4 regions of the Thioalkalivibrio sp. ALE20 genome follow, and region 2 is predicted to be linked to each of the others. Evidence: predicted binding sites of a transcription regulator. Region 2 holds the regulator's gene; each other region holds the start of a gene.

Region 1 (2,171 bases), on a different contig from region 2:
GGTCCTGGTGCGAGAACCAGGTCGCGGCCGCGATCAAGCTGGTCCCGCTGGGGCAGACCGCCGGTCAGCGCCTGCTCCACCGCCTGGCCTCGACCATCGGCGGGGCTGCACGGGAGGGGCTTGCGCGGGACGACGCGGCGATTGGCGGCACGGCCCCCGGTGTCGCCATCGCCAGCGCCCTGCACGAAACCCAGTATTCACGCCTGTTCCGCAGTTAGCGAAATTCCCGGGAGGCACCCATGTCACTGAATCCCCGAGTCCTGCGCGTCGGCATCGGCGGGCCGGTCGGCTCCGGCAAGACGGCCCTGCTCCAGGCCCTGTGTCAGCGCATGCGCGAGACGTACAGCATCGCCGTGGTCACCAACGACATCTACACCCGCGAGGATGCCGAGTTCCTGACCCGCCACGACGCGCTGGAGGCCGAACGCATCGTCGGGGTGGAAACCGGCGGATGCCCGCACACGGCGATCCGCGAGGATGCCTCGATGAACCTGTCGGCCCTGGCCGACCTCGGCATCCGTTTTCCCGGCCTCGAGGTGGTATTCGTCGAGAGCGGCGGCGACAACCTGTCCGCGACCTTCAGTCCGGAGCTGTCCGATCTGACGATCTACGTGATCGACGTCTGCGCGGGCGACAAGATCCCGCGCAAAGGGGGGCCCGGCGTGACCCGTTCCGACCTGCTGGTGATCAACAAGATCGATCTCGCCGAGGGGGTCGGTGCATCGCTGGAGGTCATGGACCGCGACAGTCGGCGCATGCGCGGCGAGCGCCCGTTTGTCTTCACGAACATGCGCACGGGCGAGGGCCTGGATGAAGTCGTCCGGTTCATCATCGAGCATGGGATGCTCCCCGCCAGGGAATCGGCCTGAGCAGCGACCGCCCGGCGGACGATGCACACCCGTGCGGCAACCTCCGCCCCATCACGAGACAGATGCACCATGTGCATGCAGTCCGCCCTCCCCTCCCGACCGGAGATGACTGCGGACACCGGGCGCAAGACCCCGTTTTCCGTTCATGGCACACAGCTTGCTGCCCCGGGAATGTCCGGCGCCGGTATTACGGAGTGCCGGGTTGTTCCCTGGAAACGATCCCTAGCGGAGAACGGAGACAGTCGATGCATCCAAACACGAGCCACCCCCCGCAAATTTCGCTCGCGCGCCGGGCCACCCGCACCGCCACCGGTGTCGCACTGGCCCTGGGCCTGGCAACCGGCGGAGGCATAACCGCACAGGCCGACGAAGATCCGATCAAGGTGGGCATCCTCCACTCGCTGTCGGGTACGATGGCCATCAGCGAGACGTCCCTCCGGGACGTGGCCCTGATGACCATCGAGGACATCAACGAAAACGGCGGCCTGCTGGGCCGCGAACTCGAACCGGTGGTGATGGACCCCGGCTCCGACTGGCCCACCTACGCCGAACACGCCCGTGAGATGATCGAGCGCGAGAACGTGGACGTCATCTTCGGCTCGTGGACATCAGTGTCCCGTGAAGCGGTCCTGCCGGTCCTCGAGGAACTCAACGGGCTGATGTTCTACCCGGTTCAGTACGAGGGCGAGGAGTCCTCGCGCAACATCTTTTACACCGGCGCCGCGCCGAACCAGCAGACCCTGCCCGGCGTGGAATATCTGATGAGCGACGAGGGCGGCGGCGCCGAGCGCTTCTTCCTGGTCGGCACTGACTACGTCTTCCCGCGGACCACCAACCGCATCGTGCGTGCCTATCTGAATGCCCACGGGATTTCGGACGACGCCATCGAGGAGGTCTACTTCCCGTTCGAACATGCCGATTTCCAGACCCTGGTCAGCGACATCGACAGCTTCTCCCAGGATGGCCCCACCGCGGTGATCAACACCATCAACGGCGACTCCAACGTCGCGTTCTATCAGGAGCTCGCGAACCAGGGGATCGACCCCATCGACGTTCCGGTACTGGCGACCTCGGTGGGCGAGGAAGAACTCCGCGGCATGGACACCGACCCCCTCGCGGGCCACCTCGCCGCCTGGAACTACTTCATGTCCATCGAGACCCCGGAGAACGAACGCTTCACCGAGCGGTGGATGGAATACGTGGAACAGGAAGGCCTGTCCGGTGGTTCCGACCGGGTGACCAATGATCCGATGGAGGCCACGCACATCGGCATGCGCATGTGGGCCCAGGCGGTCCTGCAGG
Region 2 (2,171 bases):
CTGCTGAGCGCGGGCACGCCGGACGAACTGCTGGCCGACACCCGCGTGCGCGAGGTCTACCTCGGCGAAAACTTCCGCCTGTGACACCGACCGCCGCACCCGGGCGGTGCACAAGCCCGCAGCAAGGGATTACTATTCACTTATGGTGACCAACGCCTTTCCCAACTCATGCTGAAGCCCGGGCTGAATCTGCAGCTCGGTCAGACGCTGACCATGACGCCGCAGCTGCAGCAGGCCATCCGGCTGCTGCAGCTGTCCACGCTGGAGCTCCAGGCCGAGATCCAGCAGGCGCTGGAAAGCAATCCCATGCTGGAACAGGCCGAGGATGACGAACTCGGTGCCGACGCGGGGGACACCGACAGCGACGCGAACACCGACGACGGCGAGAGCGGCAGCGACACCGCCGGCACCGGCGAAACGGTGGATGCCGGCGGCTCGGAGGACGTCATCCCCGACGAGCTGGTGACCGACAGCCGCTGGGAAGACATCTACGACGCCAGCGCCAGCCCGCGCGGTCTGGACGACCGCGACCCGCTGGAGAACACCTCGGACGACGACGGCGGCGGGCTGCAGGATCACCTGCTGTGGCAGCTGCATCTGTCGCACCTGACCCCGCGCGACCAGCGCATCGGCGCCGCCCTGATCGACACCATCAACGGCGACGGCTACCTCGAGGGCGACGTCGAGACCCTGGCCGAGACCATCAGCCGGAGTGAAGAACCCCCCGTCGACACCGACGAGGTCGAGGCCGTACGCCACTGGTTGCAGCACTGCGACCCGCTGGGGGTCGGTTCGCTGGATCTGCGCGAGTGCCTGGAGGTCCAGCTGGGCGAGCTGGCGCCGGACGCGCCCTCGCGCGAGGCGGCGCGCGCGCTTCTGGAACACGGCATGGACGCCCTTGCCCGGCGTGACTACAAGGCCCTGCAGCGCCAGAGCGGCGTACGCGATGGCGACGAACTGGCCGCGGCGCTGGACCTGATCCGCACGCTCAACCCGCGCCCCGGCGCCCAGATCAGCGAGACACCGCCGGAATACGTGGTCCCGGATGTCTACGTGCGTCATACCGACCGGGGCTGGCAGGTCGACCTGAATCCCGAGATCGCCCCGCGCATTCGCATCAACGACCTCTACGCCGGCATGGTCCGCCAGGTCTCCGATGCCCGCGACAGCGCCTTCATGCGCGATCAGCTGCAGGAGGCGCGATGGTTCATCAAGAGCCTGCACAGCCGCAACGACACCCTGCTGCGCGTGGCGCGCGCGATCGTCGAACGCCAGCAGGGGTTCCTGGAACACGGCGAGGTGGCGATGCAGCCGCTGATCCTGCGCGACATCGCCGAAGCCCTGGAGATGCACGAGTCCACGATCTCGCGGGTGACCACGCAGAAATACATGCACACCCCCCGCGGGGTGTTCGAATTCAAGTATTTCTTCTCCAGTCACGTGGGCACCAGTGACGGCGGGGAATGCTCCGCGACCGCGATTCGTGCCATGATCCGCGAACTCATCGAAGAGGAAACGCCGGGCAAACCGCTCAGCGATTCCCGCCTCGCCCAGATCCTGGCGGATCGGGGCATCAACGTGGCCCGGCGTACCGTGGCCAAATACCGGGAGGGCATGAACCTGCCATCCTCCAGCGAGCGCCGCCAGATGGCCGCCATGCCGACCGGAAGCAAACCGAAAGGAGCCTGACCCATGCAGATCAATCTCACCGGACACCACGTCGACATCACCGACGCCCTGCGCGACTACGTCAACGAGAAATTCCAGAAGCTGGAACGCCACTTCGACAAGGTGATCGACGTGCACGTGGTGCTGAACCACGAGAAGACGCAGAAGCTGCACAACAAGGCGGAAGCGAATCTGCAGGTCAGCGGCAACCACATCCACGCCGAGGCCAGCCACGATGACATGTACGCCGCCATCGACGGCCTGATCGACAAGGTCGACCGCCAGCTGATCAAGCACAAGGAGAAGGTCAAGGATCATCATCGCGCCGAGGGCGCCCAGCGCAACCGCGAACAACCCGAGTAAGCCGATGAATCCGGCCGAGCTCATCACCCCGGAGCGCATCGGACTGGAAACCGACTGCTCCAGCAAGAAACGAGCGCTGGAAACCCTCGCCGATCTGCTGGTGGACGGGGCCGCGGACGGACTGGCGGCCAGTGCCGCGT
Region 3 (2,171 bases), on a different contig from region 2:
AGGTGGAAAAGGCCACGCAGGTGGATATCGACGAACGCGTGACCCGCCTGTCCGAGCAGTACTTCCCCGAGCTGTGCGACGCCAACGACGACCCGCGCGCCGAACTCCTGTTCGACGACGGCATCCAGTACATCAAGGACGCGGAACCGGGCTCCATCGACGTGATCATCGTCGACTCCACCGACCCGGTCGGCCCGGCCGAAGGCCTGTTCTCCGCGGATTTCTACCGCGACTGCGTAAAGGCGCTGGGCTCCGATGGCCTGCTGGTGCAGCAGAGCGAATCCCCGCTGCTGCACACCGACAGCATCCTGCGGCCGATGCATGACAGCCTGCGCATGACCGGCTTCATCGACGCCCTCACCATGCATTTCCCGCAGCCCACCTACCCCTCCGGCTGGTGGACCTGCACCATCGCCTCCAAGGACGCCCCGGTCGCCTTCCTGCGCGAGGAAGCCGCCGAGGAGATCCCGTTCGTCACGCACTACTACAACGCGGCCATCCACCGCGCCGCCGGCGCCACCCCGGAATTCTTCCGCCGCAAGCTGTTCGCCTGATCCGGCCGCGCCGGTCCGCCACCCCGGCGCCGGGCCGGCGCGGGGTGGCGGCTTCAGCCGGGAGTAACGCCTCTGCATGCCTTCCGGCATCCGCCCGGCATCAGCAGACACCGCCTCGAAACCTCCCGCGCTCGCACACTCTCAGGGCAGCCTGATCCATCTTGATGCAACCCCGAGACGGGCTGCACCACGACGGAACATTCGCTGCGCGGATCGCCCCCCCGTAACCCGCCTCCACGCTCCACAATCCCTCCCGGGAAGCCATGGCATGGCTCCTGCTTGCACGGGTTACGGCCGGCGCATTCCTGCGCGCCGCACCGAGATTCCAGCGAGGAGAACCATGCTGCATCGACGCTGCATCGCATTCGTTGTTCTGTTTCTTGCGCCCGTGATGGCGCTGGCCCATCCCCACCACGGGCACCACGTCCACGAACAAGCGGGCTTCGCTGCGGGTTTTCTGCACCCGTTCACCGGCCTCGATCACCTGCTGGTCCTGCTCGGAATCGGGTTCTGGATGGCCCGCTCACAGCGAATCCCGGGCACTCTGATCTCCGGCACGGCGGTACTGGCCACTCTGGCTCTCGCCTTCGCCGTGGGGGTGGCGCAAGGACCACTGCCGACCGTCGAATTCGGCATCCTCGCCTCGCTGTTGCTGACCGGCGTGCTGGTCTTTCTCGGCACGCGTCTCCCGCTGGTGGTGACCGCCGCGATCGCGGCCGGCTTCGCCGCGCTGCACGGCTTCGCCCACGGTGCCGAAATGGCGGCCGACCTGTCCGCACTGAGATTCGCCGCCGGTTTCCTGCTGGCCAGCGCCCTGCTGCTGACCGCCGGCGCACTGGCCGCCTCCCGGATACGCGATACGGCTCTCGATCGCCCGGTGGGACAGGCAGCCGGAGGGGCCATGGTCGCCGCCAGCGTCTATCTGTTGCTGGTGGTCTAGCGGCGTGGACATGACCCCCGTGGAACTGGCTGGCGCTACAGAGACCGTCCCGGAGACCCGGGACGGATGGCTCGGGCGCCTGGAGCTGAGCTTCGCCTCGCGTGGCGGACGGACCCGGCTGGCCCGCCGCCGTCACGAGGGCCCGCTGCTGGTGCAGCGAAGCTTCTTCCCCGAAGGCGATGTCTGCCACTGCTACGTGATCCATCCCCCCGGGGGCGTCGCCGGCGGCGATCGCCTGCAGCTGGAAGCGGAGCTGGACGCCGGCAGCCGGGCGCTGCTGACCACCCCTGCCGCGGCCAAGTTCTACCGGACGCAGGCAGCCAGCGCCCGCCAGGAACAAAGCTTCACGGTGGGGCCCGACGCGAGCCTGGAGTTCCTGCCGACGGAAACCATCCTGCACGGTCGCTCCCGCGTGATGCTGCACAACCACTTCCGCCTGGGACCCGGCGCCCGCCTGTGCACCTGGGATGTCCTGTGCCTGGGACGCCCGGCGCATGGCGACCACTACGAGGGCGGAGTGTGCACCCAGGATCTGTGGATCGAGCGCGACGGCCGACCGCTGGTACATGACCGCCTTGATCTGGCCCACGGCGATCCGCTGCTGAGCCGCCCCTGGGGCCTCGACGGCTTCCCCGTGGTGGGCCAGCTGGTGGCCACCCCGGCCCCCGAGGGACTCG
Region 4 (2,171 bases), on a different contig from region 2:
CAGGAGCAGGGCGAGGAGCTGGGTCTTGTCGCCCATCTCGGCGATGGCGACGATGACGGTAGAGACGAGCAGGGCTTCCATGACGGTCTTCCGGGCCGGGTGGGTGGGCAAGACACGTGACATCGCACCACCCACCCGGCCACGGATCGGGGCGCCATGCCACAGGTCTCGCGGGGCCCGGTGCCGCATCGGCGGCGGGGCTGTCTGCACCACGGTCCTCCGGGCGGAGGATCGAATCTGTTGATGCAGACCCCGGTGAGGCAAGGCCACCCGGGTCGCTACTCCCCTGAAGCTGGCAGGACTCTAGTCATCCCGGTCCGCGCGGGCAAGGACGATCGCGGCTCCGGGCTGCGCCGCCGCCGGGGCTTGGGTAGCATGCGCGCGATGAAACGCTTCCTTTACTGGGTCGATCGGGCCCCCCTTTGGCTGTTCGCACTGCTGGTTGCGACCGTCGGCCTGGCCCCCTGGATCCCCGAGCCGCATGTCGCGGAGAAACTGCGCTGGCTGTTTGCCGGGGAACTTACCCGGCCACTCGATGTGCTCGACCTGGTCGTCCATGCCGTGCCCTGGCTGTTGATGGCGTTCAAGCTCTATCGCAACAGTCTCACCACGAAGGGCGCCCCCTGAGCCGATTGTTTCTCCCTGGCTTGTGGGAAATCGACGCGCCGCTTGCCGGCCGCTACCGATTTCGCACCTTTTCAACCCCGGGAGACTCCCATGCGCTTTATTGTTGCCGTCACCGCCGGTACCGACGACCCGACCCGCGCCACGCTTGGCATGATTGCCGCCAATGTGGCCAAGCAGCAGGGCCACGACGTGACCGTCTGGCTGCAGGGCGAGGCCGTGAACATCGCCAACCGCAACGTGTACGACAAGATCGTCGGCCATAACATGCCGGCAATGAAGGACATCGTGGATTCGCTGGTGAGTGAAGGCGTTCCGTTCTGGGCCTGCGAGGCCTGCGCCAAGGGTCGCGACGTCGGCGAGCACAACTTCCTGCCGAACGCCGAGATGGCCGGCATGGGCCACTACGTCCAGGCCGTCGCCGAGTTCGACCGCTCCATGAGCTTCTGATCGGCCGTGCCGTTCCGCGGGCGGGGCGTGATGCCCCGCCCGTTTTTGTTTGTACCCCCGCTGTCAGTCGGTCGAACTGGCACATCGCATGCTTGTTTGTTCCGGGAGTGATTCACGGACGACGAGCATGACCCAGAACACATCCCCGAATTTTTCCCTCGAAGAGTCCATTGGCGATTTCCTGGTCGCCTCGCGCAAGTGCGAGGTGGTGAGCCTGGAGCGCCTGCTGGAGGCGGTGCAGCTGGTCGGGCGCATCCGCGCGCTGGTGCATGCCCTGCAGCGCGAGCGCGGGGCCTCCAGCCTCTGGATCGGGTCCGGCGGCCAGCGCTATACCCGCGAACTGGAGCAGTACCGGGCCGAATCGGACGCCGCCGCGGCCGCGTTCCGCGAGCACCTGGATGGCTGGCTGGCCCCGGACGCCTGCGCCCATGGCCGCAGTCGGCTGCTGGGGCGCATGGCGCTGGCGCTGCATGGCCTGTCCGGCCTGGGCAGCCTGCGCGAGGAGGTCCTGGAGCTGACCCTGAGCCCGATGGACTCGACCCGCGGCTTCAGCGAGCTGATTCGCGCCCTGATGGCCCTGGTGTTCGAGGCTGCGGATTCGGCGACCGATCCCGAGGTCTCGCGGGCCCTGGTGGCCCTGCTGAACTTCATGCAGGGCAAGGAACTGGCAGGGCAGGAGCGCGCGATCGGGGCCGCCGGGTTTGGCGCCGCGAACTTCGAGCCCGAACTGCGCCAGGCGCTGGTCCATCGGATCGATGCCCAGGAACGGGCGTTCCGCATCTTCTCCGAGTTCGCGGCACCGGCGGCCTGTGCCGCCTGGCGCGAGCTGCAGACGGCGGCCTTCGCCGCCGACATCGAGCGTCTGCGCCGCCGGGCCTGTACCGAGGCCTCAGGGCACCACGACCCCGCCCGGGCCGAGGAATGGTTTGCCTGTACCACCGCGCGCATCGACGCGATGAAGGAGATCGAGGATCTGCTGGAGATGCACCTGAACGAGTGCTGCTCGGCACGCATCACGGCGGATCGCGCGGACCTCGGCGCGGTGCGTGACCGGGTCGCGCAACTCGCCGAGTCGGAACTGCGCGACAGCGTCCCGT

Evidence for each region. The regulator sigma-54, encoded in region 2, starts transcription at its own class of promoters, with help from an activator protein. The targets are predictions, from matches to a motif close to TGGCANGNTNCNTGCTT.
Region 1: urtA (urea ABC transporter substrate-binding protein) is a predicted target of sigma-54. The motif match lies at 1,016-1,032, and genes of this name have one in related genera.
Region 3: F790_RS0109660 (HupE/UreJ family protein) is a predicted target of sigma-54. The motif match lies at 819-835, and genes of this name have one in related genera.
Region 4: F790_RS0100800 (nitrate regulatory protein) is a predicted target of sigma-54. The motif match lies at 1,152-1,168, and genes of this name have one in related genera.

Annotation. Positions count from the first base shown of each region.
Region 1 is NZ_KB906476.1:51,270-53,440, forward strand. Features, by position in the region: gene F790_RS0109690 (urease accessory protein UreF) at 1-218, shown strand, start outside; gene ureG (urease accessory protein UreG) at 240-869, shown strand; gene urtA (urea ABC transporter substrate-binding protein) at 1,115-2,171, shown strand, end outside.
Region 2 is NZ_KB906472.1:389,107-391,277, reverse strand. Features, by position in the region: gene lptB (LPS export ABC transporter ATP-binding protein) at 1-84, shown strand, start outside; gene F790_RS0105270 (RNA polymerase factor sigma-54) at 169-1,689, shown strand; gene hpf (ribosome hibernation-promoting factor, HPF/YfiA family) at 1,693-2,031, shown strand; gene F790_RS0105260 (PTS sugar transporter subunit IIA) at 2,036-2,171, shown strand, end outside.
Region 3 is NZ_KB906476.1:45,594-47,764, forward strand. Features, by position in the region: gene speE (polyamine aminopropyltransferase) at 1-554, shown strand, start outside; gene F790_RS0109660 (HupE/UreJ family protein) at 895-1,494, shown strand; gene F790_RS0109665 (urease accessory protein UreD) at 1,505-2,171, shown strand, end outside.
Region 4 is NZ_KB906471.1:164,677-166,847, reverse strand. Features, by position in the region: gene F790_RS0100815 (TMEM165/GDT1 family protein) at 1-81, opposite strand, end outside; gene F790_RS0100810 (hypothetical protein) at 385-627, shown strand; gene F790_RS0100805 (DsrE family protein) at 718-1,074, shown strand; gene F790_RS0100800 (nitrate regulatory protein) at 1,202-2,171, shown strand, end outside.